4 regions of the Arthrobacter sp. THG-b23 genome follow, and region 3 is predicted to be linked to each of the others. Evidence: predicted binding sites of a transcription regulator. Region 3 holds the regulator's gene; each other region holds the start of a gene.
The links. Region 3 encodes LexA, which represses DNA repair genes until DNA is damaged. Its sites were predicted from a motif close to TCGAACANNTGTTCGA; they were not measured.
Positions count from the first base shown of each region.

Region 1: AC5RVD_RS10000 (HNH endonuclease signature motif containing protein) is a predicted target of LexA. The motif match lies at 2,863-2,878, and genes of this name have one in related genera.
Region 2: AC5RVD_RS15930 (DUF6504 family protein) is a predicted target of LexA. The motif match lies at 1,876-1,891, and genes of this name have one in related genera.
Region 4: ruvA (Holliday junction branch migration protein RuvA) is a predicted target of LexA. The motif match lies at 2,395-2,410, and genes of this name have one in related genera.

Region 1 is NZ_JBNHGM010000004.1:228,451-232,658, reverse strand. It holds gene AC5RVD_RS10020 (flagellar hook protein FlgE) at 1-710, shown strand, start outside; gene AC5RVD_RS10015 (hypothetical protein) at 847-996, shown strand; gene AC5RVD_RS10010 (RHS repeat-associated core domain-containing protein) at 1,266-1,520, shown strand; gene AC5RVD_RS10005 (hypothetical protein) at 2,356-2,514, shown strand; gene AC5RVD_RS10000 (HNH endonuclease signature motif containing protein) at 2,892-4,208, shown strand, end outside.
Region 2 is NZ_JBNHGM010000011.1:62,305-66,512, reverse strand. It holds gene AC5RVD_RS15945 (glutaredoxin domain-containing protein) at 80-337, opposite strand; gene AC5RVD_RS15940 (SOS response-associated peptidase) at 504-1,211, shown strand; gene AC5RVD_RS15935 (SRPBCC domain-containing protein) at 1,351-1,785, shown strand; gene AC5RVD_RS15930 (DUF6504 family protein) at 1,986-2,300, shown strand; gene AC5RVD_RS15925 (DNA polymerase III subunit alpha) at 2,400-4,208, shown strand, end outside.
Region 3 is NZ_JBNHGM010000012.1:30,819-35,026, forward strand. It holds gene AC5RVD_RS16295 (histidinol-phosphate transaminase) at 1-605, opposite strand, end outside; gene AC5RVD_RS16300 (LysM peptidoglycan-binding domain-containing protein) at 678-1,031, opposite strand; gene lexA (transcriptional repressor LexA) at 1,330-2,079, shown strand; gene AC5RVD_RS16310 (ATP-dependent DNA helicase) at 2,183-4,208, opposite strand, start outside.
Region 4 is NZ_JBNHGM010000011.1:44,364-48,571, forward strand. It holds gene yajC (preprotein translocase subunit YajC) at 19-462, opposite strand; gene ruvB (Holliday junction branch migration DNA helicase RuvB) at 605-1,690, opposite strand; gene ruvA (Holliday junction branch migration protein RuvA) at 1,692-2,327, opposite strand; gene ruvC (crossover junction endodeoxyribonuclease RuvC) at 2,489-3,049, opposite strand; gene AC5RVD_RS15870 (YebC/PmpR family DNA-binding transcriptional regulator) at 3,076-3,831, opposite strand; gene pdxT (pyridoxal 5'-phosphate synthase glutaminase subunit PdxT) at 3,834-4,208, opposite strand, start outside.

The sequences.
Region 1 (4,208 bases), on a different contig from region 3:
ATCTTTCCCCTGACGCCATCTCCAAGGCCCGTGCCACTTCCGAGGCAGTGCTCGCAGGGAACCTTCCGTCTGACGCGAAGGAATCAGATGCCCTTGTCCGCGATGTTGAGGTCTTTACGGCGGACGGCACCAAGGCCAGCCTCTCCCTGACTTTCACTCGCACAGCAGACGGCTGGGATGTCTCCAAGACCGGCAGCGGGACTGTCGGTGCATCGCTTGCGCTCAACGGGAACGGCGTCCTGACGCCAAGCGGTCCCATGGCGGTTGACGGCGTCAACGTTAATCTGACGGGTCTCAGCGGTTACGCGGGCATGACTACCGTTGGCTTCGACAGCCAAAACGGTCGGGCCGCCGGCACCCTTGAATCCTTCACCATGAGCCCCGATGGCACACTCATGGGATCCTTCAGCAACGGGGACCAGGCTGTCGTCGGCCGAGTTGCACTGGCCAACTTCACCAACCCGGGGGGCCTCGAAAAGGCGGGTTCGTCGTCGTACCGTGCAACCGCCAACTCCGGCCAGGTCGAGCTGGGTACCGCCGGCACTGGCGGCCTTGGCACGCTGGCCGGTGGCTCGCTGGAAATGTCCAACGTGGACCTGTCGCAGGAATTCACCAACCTGATCGTCGCGCAGCGCGGCTTCCAGGCCAACGCCCGCATCATCACCACCTCAGATGAAGTGCTGCAGGAACTGACTAACCTGAAGCGCTAAAATTTCTGAACTTTTACTCTGTCTCCTAACAGAACATAGGAAAATAGCCCCGGTCCGACATACGTTCGGACCGGGTCTATCTCCTATTTGTGACCTGCATTACACTCGCCCCAGTACCAAGGGGGGGTACAGGTTCATGTCGAGGACACGCATCGAATATGGCGGCGGGTGGGATCCGATCGTCGTCGAGCAGGAGTTCGGCGTGCCTCCGCTGGACATCCCGCCCGTCCTCTCGCCGGTGCTCACCGTGGACGGACTGGAGTGGGGGCTGCTGCGGCTCCGCTAGTGGTTGTGGCCGTGGTCTCTGCGGGCACCGGTGTATTTCGGCCACAGGAGCTGCGGACTCTTGTTGAAGTGCAGTCAGCCCAATCGAGTCGAGGCAAGGTATGCGTAAGAGGCAGCACATCGCTGTATATATGTCCATGGCGATCTTTGCACTGTTGGCGGCGCTATACGCCGCGCTCGTTTTGGATTCGAGTCAAGCCGTTCCTAGAACAGCTATCCTTCTGTGCGCTGTTGTATTGCTCGCGACTGCAGTTTGGGGATATGTGATGAATGTTCGACGAAGGTGACGCTCCAGGCATCCATCGCCGTTGCCCAAACCCCTACCTCTTCAAGCAAGCCATCCAGAACTGCGCCATCGGCTGGGTCAAGTTCGGTGCCTGCTACTACAACCCTGACACAGGACGTTTCACCCAGCAGGACACCCTCGACACTCCCCTCGACCCCGCAAGCGCCAACCGCTACGCCTTCGCCACCAACGACCCCGTTAACCTCTCTGACCCCCCTTCGGCTCTACAGTTTCGCTGAAGGTGCCGCGGACTGCGCCACGGGAGCGGGGGTCACCGCTTCCATTGCCCTCGGGTTGGGCACTCTGAACGGGGGTTCGGGGACTGTTATTACCCTCGGAGTTAGTTGCGCGCTGAGCGTTGCTACAGGTATTTTTGCAGATTTAGTCACGGACAACGCAGTAGGCGAAACGAGCATAAAAATGGTCTGAACTATCTTGCTTTTCTCGGAGATTTGGCTCGGATAGGTAACGCCCTTCGTTAGATTGGAGTGCCAATGTTCCCGAAAAGAGGGCAGGTCTGGACTTACCGTGAAAGAGGGCGATTCCTGACTCTCATGATGGGCATACCGCTAGTCCTGATGCTGGTTGCTGGCATCTACTTCATGATTACTGAGTCAAATTGGACACTCATCCTCGTAACCATGCTTGGGCTCATGTTTTTGGCTATGTTCTTATTCGACAGCGAACGCAAGCATCGTGGAGAACCTTGAATTGGGCGCCGAATGCGAACCGGCCCTGGGTTTGAACATGGCCGTCTGGGAACCCTCGCACCTGTAGTGGGAGCCGTCGGAGGGCTGGATATGTGTGGGCATTGGGATCTACACAACTTATGAGGACTCGTGATGAAACCAAGGAGTTGCCGTTATCACTCCCGCCCTCGTACTGATGCTTACGATGCTTGCTCTGGCACTCGCGCAGCCGGAACTAACTCGGCCTCTGACCATCGTCATCCCCGTCGTAGGCGTTGCGGCTACAGTTACCGCATCAGTTCTGGAACGGTCATTGCGGCGGCAGAGCCCGCAGCCCAAGCCCAGCATGGGTCGGAAGGGGGTACGGCTTAGGAGGCTGCGGCTTGTGGTTCTTCTGGCAGCGGCCGCCTTCGTCCTGACGATGGCGGCCCTGGCACTGACCGGGCGGTCGGATCTGCTGCCCCTTCTTCTAATCGCCACGATCGTCGCAGCGGTTGCGGCGGGGGTGACGGCACTCCTCCTGGAGCGCCGGTCGAGGCAGTAACGTGCGGCTCCGGGTGCGGCCGCGGCTGGAACGGGAGTGGGATGAGCGTGACCCTACTCCGGCTGAGCGGAGATGGATCCGAGCTTCTTTTTTATCGGATCAGCCTACGATCTAGCGGGCACCGCCTAAGGGATGGTTCAGAGATTGCAGACCATTTCTTCATCGTCACACCTGAGACCACGTACGACCCTTACCGGGTTCCGCCCCGCGGAGTACCCCCACTTTGCAGCGGCCGCCTGCACCCCGTTCCCAGGCGGCCGTTATTTCTTTGCCGGGAATCAACCTCTGTTCATCAGCTGGTTTAGTGGCGTGGCACTACTCCTACACAATGGGCCCTTTTGGTGGCCGTCGAATGTGTGTACGAATAAAATTGTGGTATGGCTCTTGCACCGTTGGATCGCACCGGGGAGATGGGAACATCCCTGACCCAGGCGTTTGCCCTGCTGCAGGATATCGCTGACCGCTTTCCCGCGGAGTCTGCATCTTTGTGCACCCGGGATCTTGCCAATACGGTAGCGGCGGTCGAGGACGTTTCGAAGCTGGTGGAGTTCCTGCAGGCCGCCGGCGCCCAGGCCGTGGAGCGGGCGGACATCGCCGCCAACGGGGAACACTCCACGGCGCCCGGACCCGGAGTCGGCGCCCAGGCCGTGGAGCGGGCGGACATCGCCGGCAACGGCGAACACTCCACGGCGCCCGGCCCTTGCACAGGCACCAAGGCCGGGGCCGGCGCAGGGGCGGGGGAGTGGGCGGATCCGGCGGCGGCGATCAACACCGGCGTGGACGCCGCGAACCCGGACCTGTGCGGGTCAAAGCCGGCGCAGCGCCGCCGCAAGACGGAGTTCGCCAACAACGCGGAGTATCTGCGCTCACGGTTGGGGATCGGTATTGTCGAGGCGCGGCGCAGGCTGCGGGTCGGCAAGGCGATAACCGCGCCGGCGCGCTTTGACGGGGAACCCGGTGTCCCGGCGCTGCCGGTCCTGGCGGAGGCCATGGCCGGCGGGGAGGTCAGCGGCCACGCAGCGGCCGTGGTCGTTGATTCCCTGGACCGGGCCCGGCACGCCGGTACCCCGGAGGCGTTGCAGGCGATGGAAGCGTCGCTGGTCCGGCAGGCCGTAGAGGCCGATGCCGACACCCTGGTGATGGTCGCCAGGACGTGGGAAACCGCGGTCGACCAGGACGGTGCCGAGCCGACCGAGGAGGAACTGCGGGCCCGGCAGGGCATGTTCTACCGGGGCCGGCGCCGGGGGTTGCACCAGTTCGTCATTAACACCACCGATGCCCAGTACGAAGCACTCGCCACCGTGATGAACAGCGCCGCGAACCCGCGGATCCGCCCCGACGCCATCGAAACCGCCACCAAGGGCGGAAGTGAAGGTGGCACGGCAGGCCCCGCCGGCCCCGGCACCGGCAGCGCGGCAAACACCGACGCAGGCACTGCAGCGGCAGGCACGGATCATGCTGGTGCGGCCGGGACCGGCGTGGCAGACGCTGCATCCGCCATCGACGCTGCCGGCCCGGAAATGATTCCGGCTGAAGGTGCTGTGTCTGCAGGGGCTGATGGCCGCGGGGTGGTGGATCCGGCCGTGGTGGAGGCGATGGATGATGCCACCCGGGCGCAGAAGCTGCTCGCGGGCCTGGTCGGGGCCTGCCGGATCGCGTTGAACACCGGCAGGCTTCCGGACTCGGGCGGGCAC
Region 2 (4,208 bases), on a different contig from region 3:
TTTCCAAAACGATTGTTATGGAAACTGCGGGCGCCCCGTGGGCCCGCGGTCCGAATTCCGCCGGCGGAGCCTGCCGCTGTCAGACGCCCAGGCGTTCCTTGACCAGCGAGAGCGGCGGGTTCGTGGCGCTGCTGCCATCCGGGAAGAGCAGGGTGGGAACCGTCTGGTTTCCGTCGTTGAGCTTCTCGACGAGCTCCGCGGTGCCGGGGACCTCTTCGATATTGATCTCCGTGTAGGCGATGCCCTGCGCATCGAACTGGGTCTTGAGGCGGCGGCAGTACCCGCACCAAGTGGTGGAGAACATGGTGACGGTTCCGGCAGCAGGTGTGTAATCCAAGATGGCTCCTTCTGGTCTGAAAGCTTGTGTACATGTCAACGTCGCACCGGGCGCGGTCATTCCCGGCGCCGGCGCGGCGGCAGCCGGCCGGGCATCCGCCGCGCGGCTGAGGCTGTTTCGGGCCGCGCGCCGGACATCGGCCGCGCGGCTGGACCATAATGGAGGCATGTGCGGCAGATACGTCATGGCCCGGAGCACCGGAGACCTGGTGGCTTCCTTCGACGTCGATGAGTCCTATGTCGAAGAGATCCAGCCTTCCTACAACGTGGCACCGACCGACGAGGTCCCCTTGATCATCGACCGCAAGCAGGCCGACGGCGAGGGAGTGTCCAGGAAACTCATCGTGGCCCGGTGGGGCCTCGTGCCGCCGTGGGCCAAGGACCCGCGCTCCGGCGCCCGCCTGATCAACGCGCGGATGGAGACCGTGACGGAGAAACCCTCGTTCCGCAAGGCGGCGGCCAGGAAGCGCGGATTGCTTGTTGCCGACGGGTATTTCGAATGGCAGAAGACCGAGGACGGCAAGATCCCGACCTACCTGCACGGCGAAGGCGAAGAGGCGCTGGCTTTCGCGGCCTTGTTCGAAAACTGGCCCGACCCGGCCCTGCCCGAAGACCACCCGGAGAAGTGGCTGCGCACCTGCACCATCATCACCACCCAGGCGGCCGATGCGCTCGGGCATATCCATGACCGGACACCGCTGATCGTTCCGCCCGGCCTCTATGCGGACTGGCTGGATCCGGAAACAACATCCGAGGCCGACGTGCGGCAACTGCTGGAGGCCATGCCCGAACCGCATCTTGTCCCGCGGCGGGTCAGTTCGAAGGTCAACAACGTGCGCAATAACGGGCCCGACCTTATCGACGAGGCAGCATGACTGCCGTCCGGCGGCCCGGAAGCGGGGATCGTTCCCTGAGCGGCGTCCCCGCAGCCATTGTGCGCCGGCCCCGGCTGCCGGAAGCTGGGATGGAGTAGCCGGACCCGCGCCGCCAAGGCGGGAACCAGGGGAGGAAACCATGCCCGGACAGTACGTGGCCAGTTCGACGGCGACGATTGCGGCGCCGCCGGACCGTGTCTGGTCGGTGATCACGGACCCCGAAGCCATCCGGGGATTTATGTTCGGCACCGACGTGCAGACCGATTGGAGCGTCGGCGGGCCCATCCGATGGCGGGGTGAGTGGGAGGGCGAAGCGTACGAGGACAAGGGCCAGGTGCTGGAGTTCGAACCCGGACGCCGGCTGGTCGTCACGCACTTCAGCCCGCTGTCCGGCCGGGAGGACCTGCCCGAGAACTACCACCGTCTCGTCTGGACGCTGGAGGAAGTTCCGGGCGGCACGGAGTTCACGCTGTCGCAGGACAACAACGAGACCGCCGAGGCGGCGGAACACTCCAAGCTGATGTGGGACAAGCTGGTCGGCGACGTGAAGTACCTCGCCGAGCACGAGGTCTAGGCTCCTTGGCCGCCGTACTGCGGCACGCTGGGCAGCCGTCGTGGGGCGGCCCGATTTTGTCAGTGCCCGAACCTACGCTTGATCTTGGATTCGAATACATATTCGAATAGAATAAGAGGGTCAAGTTCTTCGGCGGGCGTGTTGGCAGGGGCGCTCGCCGGGGATTACGACCCGTTGTCCAGATGAAAGGCGACTGGGACATGGGTGTTTTCAGTGAAGCAGTTGACGTTGTGTGTTCCCCTGCCGGACAGCCGCTCCGGCTGCGCTGGCAGGGCAGGAGCTACCGGATCGTCGCGGAACCGGTGCGTTGGTACGAACGCCGCAATTGGTGGGCGGAGGAACTGCGTGCGGAACGGGGCAGGGGCGCAGGGCTGGTGGACCATGAGATCTGGCGGGTGCAGGCGCGGCTGAATGGCCGGTCGCAGATCCGCACCCTGGACCTTTCCCATCAGGTGGATACCGGACGCTGGCGCCTGATCCGCGTCCATGATGCCGTCCGGGAGCTGAGCGCCTGACGGCACCGCGGTTCCCGCCGGCCTTTCTCCCAGCCCCCGGTTCGCCCCGGCAGCCCGCCGGATGCCGATCCTGAGCCCCAACCGTTGTTTGGAATGTCCATGAGCTTCACCCACCTGCACGTATCCACGGCGTACAGTGCCCACTACGGTGTCTCCTGGCCGGAGGAACTGGCCGCAGCGGCCGCTTCCTTCGGAGCCGACGCCTTGGCCTGCACCGACCGGGACGGCCTCTACGGGACGGTCAAGCACCTGAAGGCATGCCTGGCCACGGGGATGGATCCGATAGTCGGCGTGGACCTGGCCGTCCAAGACGGCGGCGGCCGGGACACCGGCCGCGTTGTGGTGCTGGCCCACGGCGGGAACCAGGGCAGGGGCTACCATGCGCTCTGCCGCCTGGTCTCTGAAGCCCATGCCGGCACGGCTGCCCGCGGGCGTGCCGGCAGCCGCCGGACGCCCGGCGTGACGGTGGATCAACTCGCCCGGCATGCCGGTATTCCGGACGGCGAACCTGCCCTGACGGTGCTGCTCGGCCCTTTTTCCGACGTCGGACAGGCGCTGCGCCGCCGCAGCTACGCCGAAGCCCGCCGGCTGGCCGGACGCTGGCGCAGCGGAATGCCGGCCGGGTCGCTGGTTGTGGAAATCGTCTCCCACCTGAGTGCCCCGGGGGAGAACCTCAGTACCGCCCACGCGGTGCGGATGCTTAACCTGGCCGCGGAGCTGAATCTGCCGGCAGTGCTGACCAATGCCGTGCGCTACTGCGAAGAGGACGGAGCCGCCACCGCCGATGTGCTGGACTCGGCGAGGGCACTGACAGCCTTGTCCAAGCTGCCGGACCTGCAGCCGAGCGCCCAGGGCTGGTTGAAATCCCCCGACCGGATGCAAGCCCTGGCGCGGGAAATCGTGCAGGCAGCCGGCGGCGGAAGCAAGGACGTCATCCGCCTGCTGGCCACGACGGAAGCGGTGGCCGACCGCTGCCGCATGGATTCTTACCAAGACATGGGCTTCAAGCGCCCGGTGGTCCCCGAAGCCTCTGTCATCGGGATCGACGGGGATCCCGTGGCCGAGCTGGTGCAGCGCTGCGAAACCGGCATCGCCGAACGGTTCGGCGAAATGTCCGGACGGGCCGAGAAGGAACTGCGGGACCGGCTGGCCCATGAGCTGGGCATCATCTCGCGGCTGGGCTTCGCCTCCTACTTCCTGACGGTGGCCGAAGTGTCGCGCATGATCACCGGAATGGGCGTGCGCGCCGCGGCCCGGGGGTCGGGCGCCTCAAGCCTGGTGAACTATCTGCTCTACATCAGCCACGTGAACCCCCTGGACCACGGGCTGATCTTCGAGCGCTTCCTTTCCCAGGACCGTTCCACCCTGCCGGACATCGACATCGATGTGGAAAGCTCAGAGCGGCACAACGTCTACCAAAAGATCTTCGACCGTTTCGGCAGCCAGCGGGTCACCCTGATGAGCATGCAGAACGGTTACCGTGCCCGCGGGGCGGTCCGCGACGCCGGCTTGGCGCTGGGCCTGCCGGAGGAGGAGATTTCGGGCATCGCCAAACAGCTGTGGCGGTTCTCCGCGCGCCAGTTCCGTGAGGCGATGGCAGAAAAGCCGGAGCTGCGCGCGTTTTCCGCGCAGGTGGAGCAAAACCAGCAGCTGGACCTGCTGGTGGATTTGACCGAACGGCTGGACCGGTTGCCCCGGCACATCTCCATGCACCCCTGCGGGGTGATCCTGGGCGACACCTCGCTGTTGGACCGCACCCCTACCCAGCCAAGCGGGCTGGGGCTGCCGATGAGCCAGTTCGACAAACACGACATGGACCCCATGGGCATGCTCAAGCTGGACGTGCTGGGCGTGCGGATGCAGAGTTCCATCGCCTACGCGCTGAAGGAAATAGCCCGCATCCATCCG
Region 3 (4,208 bases):
GCGTAGGCCTCGTCCACGATCACGATGGCCTGGGAGGCCTCCCCTGCTTCATAAACGGCCTCCACGACGTCGAGGCCCAGGGCGGTTCCCGTCGGGTTGTTGGGCGAACAAAGGACGACGACGTTTGCGGCGGAGTCGGCCACGGCAGCGGCGGCAGCGTCCGGCGACAACGTGAAGTCTGCCCCCCGCGGAACAGCCACATACTCCGTGTCCGTCCCGCTGGCCAGCAGCGGGTACATCGAATAGGTGGGCGGGAAGCTCAGCAGGGTACGGCCGGGGCCACCGAAGGCCTGGAGGATTTGCTGCAGGACTTCGTTCGATCCGTTGGCAGCCCAGATGTTCGCTGCGGTGAGGCCGTGCCCCAAGTAGCGGGCCAGTGCCGTTCTCAGCTTCGTGAACTCGCGATCCGGATACCGGTTCAAACCCGCGGCCGCGTCGCTAACGGCCGAGACGATGGCCTGACGGACTGCGTCGGGCAGGCCGTGGGTGTTTTCGTTGACATTCAGGAGGACGGGAACCTCCAACTGGGGCGCACCATAGGGCTCCAAGCCCCGGAGATTGTCCCGCAACGGCAGGCGGTTCAGGCGTTCTAACTGCTCACTCACTGGTCCAGTTTAAGCTTCGGCCCGCCCGGGGCAGGAATCGGGCGGGCCGAAGCAGCTCATATTACGGCTGCCTCAGCGCGCGGACGGGACCAGCAACTGCTGGCCGGCATGGACGATGTCCCCCTGGAGTCCGTTCAATTGCGCGATCTCGAAAATGACATCGTGAGGGTTGCGGTCGGGGGCGGACTGCACGGCCACGTCCCACAGCGTCTGGCCGCTGCCGACCGTGACAGTTGCCGCCGGCCCCGGTCCCAGCTGCCCGGCGGCGGCCATTGCCGGCGCCGTGAAGAAACCGATCAAGGTCAGGGCGGCGGCCGCGGCGAGCATCAGCGGCAGACCAATCAGCAACAAGCGGCCTCGGCGGGTCAGCCGGAGGTTGGTGCTGGTACGGACGCCGGCGGGCTGCGGTGCGAGCTGGGCGGACATGGTGTCACCTTTCCGATTTTCGATCTATTTCTGCTGGTTTCGATCGTTTGGCAACCGCATTCGAACGTATCTTCGAATGCGTCTTCTATAGTTTTAGCACTGGTGATCGAATATTGTCGAGACTCAGTCGAACAAATGTTTGAAATTCACCACCGCCTCGCCTAGCGTTGTAAGCGTCAAGCGGCGGTAAGAGCAGTGCACCAGCCGCCACCGACAAAACAGCCAGACAACAACCCATGCGCGGTTCCGCTACCGCAGCGCCGGCGCATGGACCACTACGGGGAGACCGGGGCCGGATATGTCCGAAGAGAGCACCACCACTGCCGGAGCCAGGCGACGCGGCCGACCCGTCAAGGTGGGACGCAGCCTGACGCCGCGGCAGAAGAAGATCCTGGAGACGATCCAGCGCTCCGTCATGTCCCACGGATACCCTCCGTCGATGCGCGAAATCGGTGACACCGTCGGTTTGGCGAGCCTGTCCAGCGTCACGCACCAGCTGGCGCAACTCGAGAAGATGGGCTACATCAGGCGCGACCCCAAGCGTCCCCGTGCGATGGAAATCCTGACTCCGCTGACCCTCGAGCACGGGGGCGTGGAAATCGTCGGAGTCGATGAACCGCAGCAGCTGCGCAGCTCCAGCGGCGTTGCAGTATCTGAACTGACCACTTCGTCCGACACGGCGATGGTGCCGCTGGTGGGTCGGATCGCGGCAGGCGGTCCTATCCTGGCTGACCAGGCGGTCGAGGACGTCATGCCCCTGCCGCGCCAACTGGTGGGACACGGCGAGTTGTTCATGCTCAGGGTTTCGGGCGATTCGATGATCGATGCGGCTATCTGTGACGGCGACTGGGTCGTGGTGCGCCAGCAGCACACGGCCGAGAACGGCGACATCGTGGCGGCGCTGCTCGACGACGAAGCAACGGTCAAGACCTTCCGGCAGCGCGACGGTCACACCTGGCTGCTGCCGCAGAACACCCAGTACGAACCGATTCTGGGAGACCACGCAACCATCATGGGCAAGGTTGTCTCGGTGATGCGGGCCCTCTGACCCGCCGCAGGCTCCTCAGCCCCTCTGCCGGTCACCGGGGCCGTTGCCCGTTCCCGGTTTGCGCGCGGGCGACCGCTCCGGCGTGGCTGCTGCCCCAGCCCGTTCAGGCAGCGGCTGCAGCCAGCCTCTCCAGGATCTGACGTGCCATGGCGCCGTCCTTGGTGCTCCAGAACGGCGGCAGGGCGCTGCGCAGGAAGCCCCCGTATCGTGCTGTCGCCAGCCGCGAGTCCAACACGGCCACTACTCCCCGGTCGTTGGAGGCGCGGATCAGCCTGCCTGCCCCCTGCGCCAGCCGCACGGCCGCATGGGTCGCCGAAACCGTCATGAAACCGTTTCCCCCGGCCTGCGCCACGGACCGGGTTCGGGCAGTCGTGAGCGGGTCGTCCGGCCGGGGGAACGGAATCCGGTCGATGACCACGAGCCGGCACGCTGCACCGGGAACGTCGACGCCCTGCCAGAGCGTCATGGTGCCAAACAGGCATGCGTCCGGTTCCTCGGCGAATTGGCGGACCAGCGCCGCCATCGATGATTCTCCCTGGCACAGAATGGTCAGGTCGGTTCGCTCGCGCATTTCCGCTGCAGCTTCTTCTGCCGCACGCCGTGAGGAAAACAGGCCCAGGGCGCCGCCGCGCGAGGCCAGCAGGAGCTCCTCGAGTTCATCAAGCTGCTCGGGGCTGGTGCCCCGGCCCGGTTTGGGCAGATGTGACGCCACGTACAGCACGCCCTGCCGAGGGTAATCGAAGGGACTGCCCACATCAACGCTGGAATAGGCCGGCGCACCGGCTCCCAGCAGTCCGAGTGACCCGGCTACCGCGTCGAAGGTTCCCCCGACGGACAATGTTGCCGAGGTGAGCACCACCGTGTGTTCGTCGAACAGACCTTCGCGCAGCCGGGACGCCACGGAGAGCGGCGCTATGTTCAGCGTCGCCGGCTGGTCGTCGTTGGCGGCGTAGTCCCCGGTCTCGCCATAAGTACTGGGACGGGTCGCCCAGATGACCTCCCGGGAGTCGGGCGCGGACAGCAGCCGTTCGGCCAACTCCAGCACGGCAGAGAGCCGCGACCGCGCCATCTGCCGCCCGCCGTCCGCTGCCCCCGCACCCTCCGGCTTGGAATCGGAAAGCGCTGTACGGGCGGCTTCCCGCAGTTGCGTGAGAACCAACTCATGCTCCTCGCGGAGGCCGGCCGCCAACAGCCCGGTCGGCAGCGACTGCAGGACGTCCTCCAGGGCGTCGGCCGCGGAGTTCAGCGGTTCTACGCTGATGCCCGTGTGCTTGCGCGCCGTCGAGGCGGCGGTGCGGACCATGGCAGCGGAGAGTTGCCCCGCGACGGCGCTGGTGACGCGGTCCTGCAGTTCATGGGCCTCGTCGATGACCACCACGTCGTAGTCCGGGAGCACGGCCACGCCCTCGAAGGCGTTGATGGCCAGCATGGCGTGATTGGTGATCACGATGTCTGCCTCTGCCGCGTGGCCCCGTGCCAGTTCGCTGAAGCACTCGGCCGCCAGGGGACATTTTTGGGCGCCCAGGCATTCCATCGACCCGACGGAGACCTGGCGCCACGCCCGGTCGCTGACACCGGGCACCAGTTCGTCCCGATCGCCGGTTTCGGTCTCCTGTGCCCACTCGCGCAGGCGCACGACCTCCTTGCCCAGTGCGCCCGATGCGCCGGAAGCCGTCGCGCCGGCCGGAGCAGGATGCGGAACGGCGTCTTCGCCCAGGCTGAACAGTGCCGCCGGCGCATCTTCGTCCGGAAAGCCGCCCGCCAGCTTGTGCAGGCAGAGGTAATTGTTCCTGCCTTTGAGTAAAGCGACGTCCAGCGGCCTGGGAAGCTCGTCGGCGACGGCCTCCAAGAGCCGCGGCAAATCCCGCTTGACGATCTGCGATTGCAACGCCAGCGTCGCGGTGGAGACGATGGCGGGCTTTTCCCCCTGCAGCGCCTGGACCATGAGCGGCACCAGATAGGCCAGCGACTTGCCGGTGCCTGTGCCCGCCTGCACCAGCAGGTGCTGCCTGCGGTCAAAAGCCTCGGCCACTTTCGCCGCCATCTCATGCTGGCCGGCACGGTGCTGCCCGCCCATCCCCTGCACCGCGACATCAAGCAGCCGCAACGCCTCGCCGGCGGGAACCTGG
Region 4 (4,208 bases), on a different contig from region 3:
GGCTAAGCCGTTGCTGGCCTACTTGGTGTCTTTGTTCTGTTCTTCGTTCAGTCGCTTGAGGGTGTCCTCGGCGGATTCCTCCGGGCGGGTGGCGGTTTCCGCGGTGAGGGACGAGGCGTCGTCGGGGACCTCGGGGGTCTCCGGCGTCACCACTTCGTTCACCGCCTGGGTGTGCACGGTGGCGGTGTTGCCCGGCGACAGTTCAAGGACCACCTTGTTGTTGTCGGGGTCGAGGGAAACGACGGTGCCGAAGAGGCCGAACTGCGTCATCACCTCGGTGCCCGGCACCATCTGCTCCTTGAGGCGCTCCGCCTTTTCGCGCATCTGGGCCTGGACCTTCTTCTGCTTGCGGAACATGAAGAAGATCAGCAGCGCGAAAACGGCGAACAGGGCGATCGTCATCACGTCGATGCCGCCCGACTGCTGCTGAGGAGTGGTGCCGGTGAAGAGGTTTACGAACACAGGAAAGTTCCGTCCTAAAAGTCTGGAGCGGACCGGTAGGAAAATCCGGGCCGTGTACGCAGCCTGCCGCGTCCCGCGAGGAACGGCGCACTCCGCACGTTCCTACCATTCTACGCGGTGACGGCCCTTACACGGTCAAGCTTCAGTTTTCGGCGAAATCCGTGTCCGGCTCCAGCAGTTCCGAGAGCAGGTCTTCGGTCTGTCCCGCGGCCAGATGATCCGGCACCGCCAGCCCCAGGTGTTGCCAGGCGGCGGCGGTGGCGACCCGTCCGCGCGGCGTCCGGCCCAGCAGCCCTTCGCGGACCAGGTAGGGCTCGGCCACCGTCTCCACCGTCTCGGTTTCCTCGCCGACGGCTATGGCCAGGGTGGACAAACCCACGGGTCCTCCGCCGAACTTGGTAATCAGCGCGGTCAGCACCGCCCGGTCCAGCCGGTCCAGTCCCCGTTCGTCGACTTCGTACATATCCAGCGCAGCCGCTGCCGCACGCGCATCGATCTCCTCGATCTTGTGCACGAGGGCCCAGTCCCGCACGCGGCGCAGCAACCGGTTGGCGATGCGCGGAGTGCCGCGGGAGCGTCCGGCGATCTCGGCGAAGCCCGCCGAACTCACCTTGAGATCCAGCAGCATGGCCGAGCGGCGAAGCACCAGTTCAAGCTCCGCGACGGCGTAGAACTCCAAGTGCCCGGTGAAGCCGAAACGGTCGCGCAGCGGACCCGGCAGCAGCCCGGCCCGGGTCGTGGCCCCGACGAGGGTGAACGGCGGCAGGTCGAGCGGGATGGCGGTGGCGCCGGCGCCCTTGCCCACCACGATGTCCACCCGGAAGTCCTCCATCGCCATGTAGAGCATTTCCTCCGCCGGCCGCGACATCCGGTGGATCTCATCCAGGAAGAAGATCTCCCCTTCGGTCAGCGACGACAGGATCGCCGCCAAGTCGCCCGCGTGCTGAATCGCCGGTCCCGAGCTGATTCGCAGCGGCGCGTTCATTTCCGCGGCAATGATCATGGCCAGCGTGGTCTTGCCCAGCCCGGGCGGGCCGGACAGCAGGACGTGGTCGGCCGTGCGTTCGCGGATCCGGGAAGCTTCCAGCACCAGCGACAGCTGCTGGCGGACCCTGGCCTGGCCCACGAAATCGTCCAAATTCTTGGGCCGCAGCGCCGACTCGATCGCGCGTTCTTCGGTTTCCGACGTGTTGGAGACCAGCCGGTTGTTCTCGGAATCCTCTGCCACGCTAGTTCACTCCCGCGGTCCGCCGCGCCGAGCCCGTCCGGGCACCGTCCTGGCCCAGCCTGCGCAGGGTCAGGCGCAGCAAATCGCCCACATTGCCCGCTGCCGCCGCCTCCGGATTTTCCTCCGCGGTGATGTCCACCGCCGCGGCGGCGTCCTTCTCCGACCAGCCCAGGCCCGCCAGTGCCTCCTGCACCTGTCCCTTCCAGCCGCCCGTCTGTCGGGGGGCCTGCTCGCCGGTGGGGATCAGCTTCCCGGCCAGCTCCAGCACGATCCGGCCGGCGAGCTTTGGCCCGATGCCCGGAACCTTGGTGAACGCCTTGCTGTCCCCCTCCGCGGCGGCAACCCTCAGGGCTTCGGGCGAGTGCACCGACAGCGCCGCCAGGCCCAGCCTCGGACCGACCCCGCTGACCGAGATGAGGGTTTCGAAAACTTCCCGTTGCGCCGCGTCCTCGAAGCCGAACAGCGTCATGGCGTCTTCGCGGACAATCATGGTGGTGGCCAGTTCGGCCTCCCGCCCCACGAACAGCGTGCCCAGGGTCTGCGGCGTCGCCTGGACGAGCATGCCGAATCCGTTGACGTCGATCACGGCCGATTGCAATCCCACGTGGGCGACAACGCCGCGCAACGAGCTAATCATGAACTCAACTCCCAATTCCGGCCTGCGGCCCGGAGTCCGCCCGCCAGCAGCACGGCGGGCGGATTGTCCGAACATATCTACGAATAGCTTACGGGGCAGCGCAGACATTACCGGCGACCGCCACACCGCGGCAACGTTTGCCTTCAGCCGCAGGCGACAGGTCAGCGGCGGTTCCGCTTGGCCTTTGCTTCGGCCTCCGCCCAGAGCCTCTGGGCCGCCGTCATCCCGCCGCCGGCAGCCGGTTTCGCTGCCCCGCCGCGCCAGGCATGGGTGATTGCCAACGCCAAGGCGTCAGCGGCGTCGGCCGGTCGCGGCGGGGTGTCCAGCCGAAGGATCCGTGTCACCATCTTGGTCACGGCGGCTTTGTCCGCCTGCCCGTTGCCGGTGACCGCCGCTTTCACTTCGGTAGGGGTGTGCAGCGCGACGGCGATCCCCCGCCGTGCTGCCGCCGCTATGACCACGCCGGACGCCTGGGCGGTGCCCATCACCGTGCTGACATTGGTCTGGCTGAAAACGCGTTCGACGGCGAGCACGTCCGGCGTGTGCGCGTCGAGCCATTCGTCGATGGCGTCGGCGATCTTAAGCAGGCGCAGCTCCAGCGGCATGTCCGGGGTGGTCCCGACCACCCCGACGTCGACCAGCGAGGAGCGGCGGTTCGGTTCAATGTCGACCACACCCAGGCCGCAGCGGGTTAGGCCCGGGTCCACTCCCAGCACGCGCATGGCTGGTGCCGCCGGCCGGACCGGTGTCAGTCGTTCTCGATTTCGGCGAGGACATCCGCGCTGATGTCGGCGTTGGAGTAGACGTTCTGGACGTCGTCCAGGTCCTCGAGCGCATCCACCAATTTCATGAACTTCCGGGCCGCGTCCGCGTCGAGATCGACGGCCATCGAGGAGACGAACTCGATTTCATCGGTTTCGTACTCGATGCCGGCCTCTTCCAGTGCGGCCACGACGCCGCGAAGGTCCGTGGGATCGGTGTGGACCTCGAAGTTGTCGCCCTGCACTTTGACTTCCTCCGCGCCGGCTTCCAGCACCGCCATCAGGAGGTCGTCTTCCGTGAGCCCGTTCGCGGGCAGGGACACCACGCCCTTGCGGGAGAACATGTAGGACACCGACCCGGGGTCGGCAACGGTGCCGCCGTTGCGGGTGATGGCCAGGCGAACCTCGGAGGCGGCCCGGTTCTTGTTGTCGGTGAGGCACTCGATCAGCACGGCTGAGCCCTGCGGCCCGCGGGCCTCGTAGATGATTTCGCTGTAGTCCACCGTTTCGCCGGTCAGGCCGGCGCCGCGCTTGACCGCGCGGTCGATGTTGTCGTTGGGGACCGAGGTCTTCTTGGCTTTTTGGACGGCCAGTTCCAGCGCGGGGTTGCCGGACATGTCCGCTCCCCCGTTGCGGGCCGCCACTTCGATGTTCTTGATCAGCTTCGCGAACGACTTGGCACGCCTGGCGTCGATCACGGCCTTCTTGTGCTTGGTGGTTGCCCACTTGGAGTGTCCGGCCATGCTTACGCCTCTCCTCTGACGATGCGGATGAAAAGTTCGTGGATGCGGCGCTCCCCCGTAATCTCCGGGTGGAAGGATGTCGCCAGCAAATGCCGCGAACGCACTGCCACTATTCTAGCTGTCCCGTGCAAAGTATCGGTGTGGGAGGCCTCCTCCGGCTCGACGGTGGCCAGGACCTCCACGTCCTTGCCCACGCGTTCCACCCACGGCGCCCGGATGAACACGGCGTGTACCGGCGCCGCGTCCTGGCCGGGAGACGCCGCACTGAACTCCAGGCCGTGGAAGTCCAGGTTGGACTCGAACGATTCACGCTGCCGGCCGAAGGCATTTCGCCGCACCGTAATGTCCAGGCCGCCCAGCGTCTGCTGGGGCTCGCC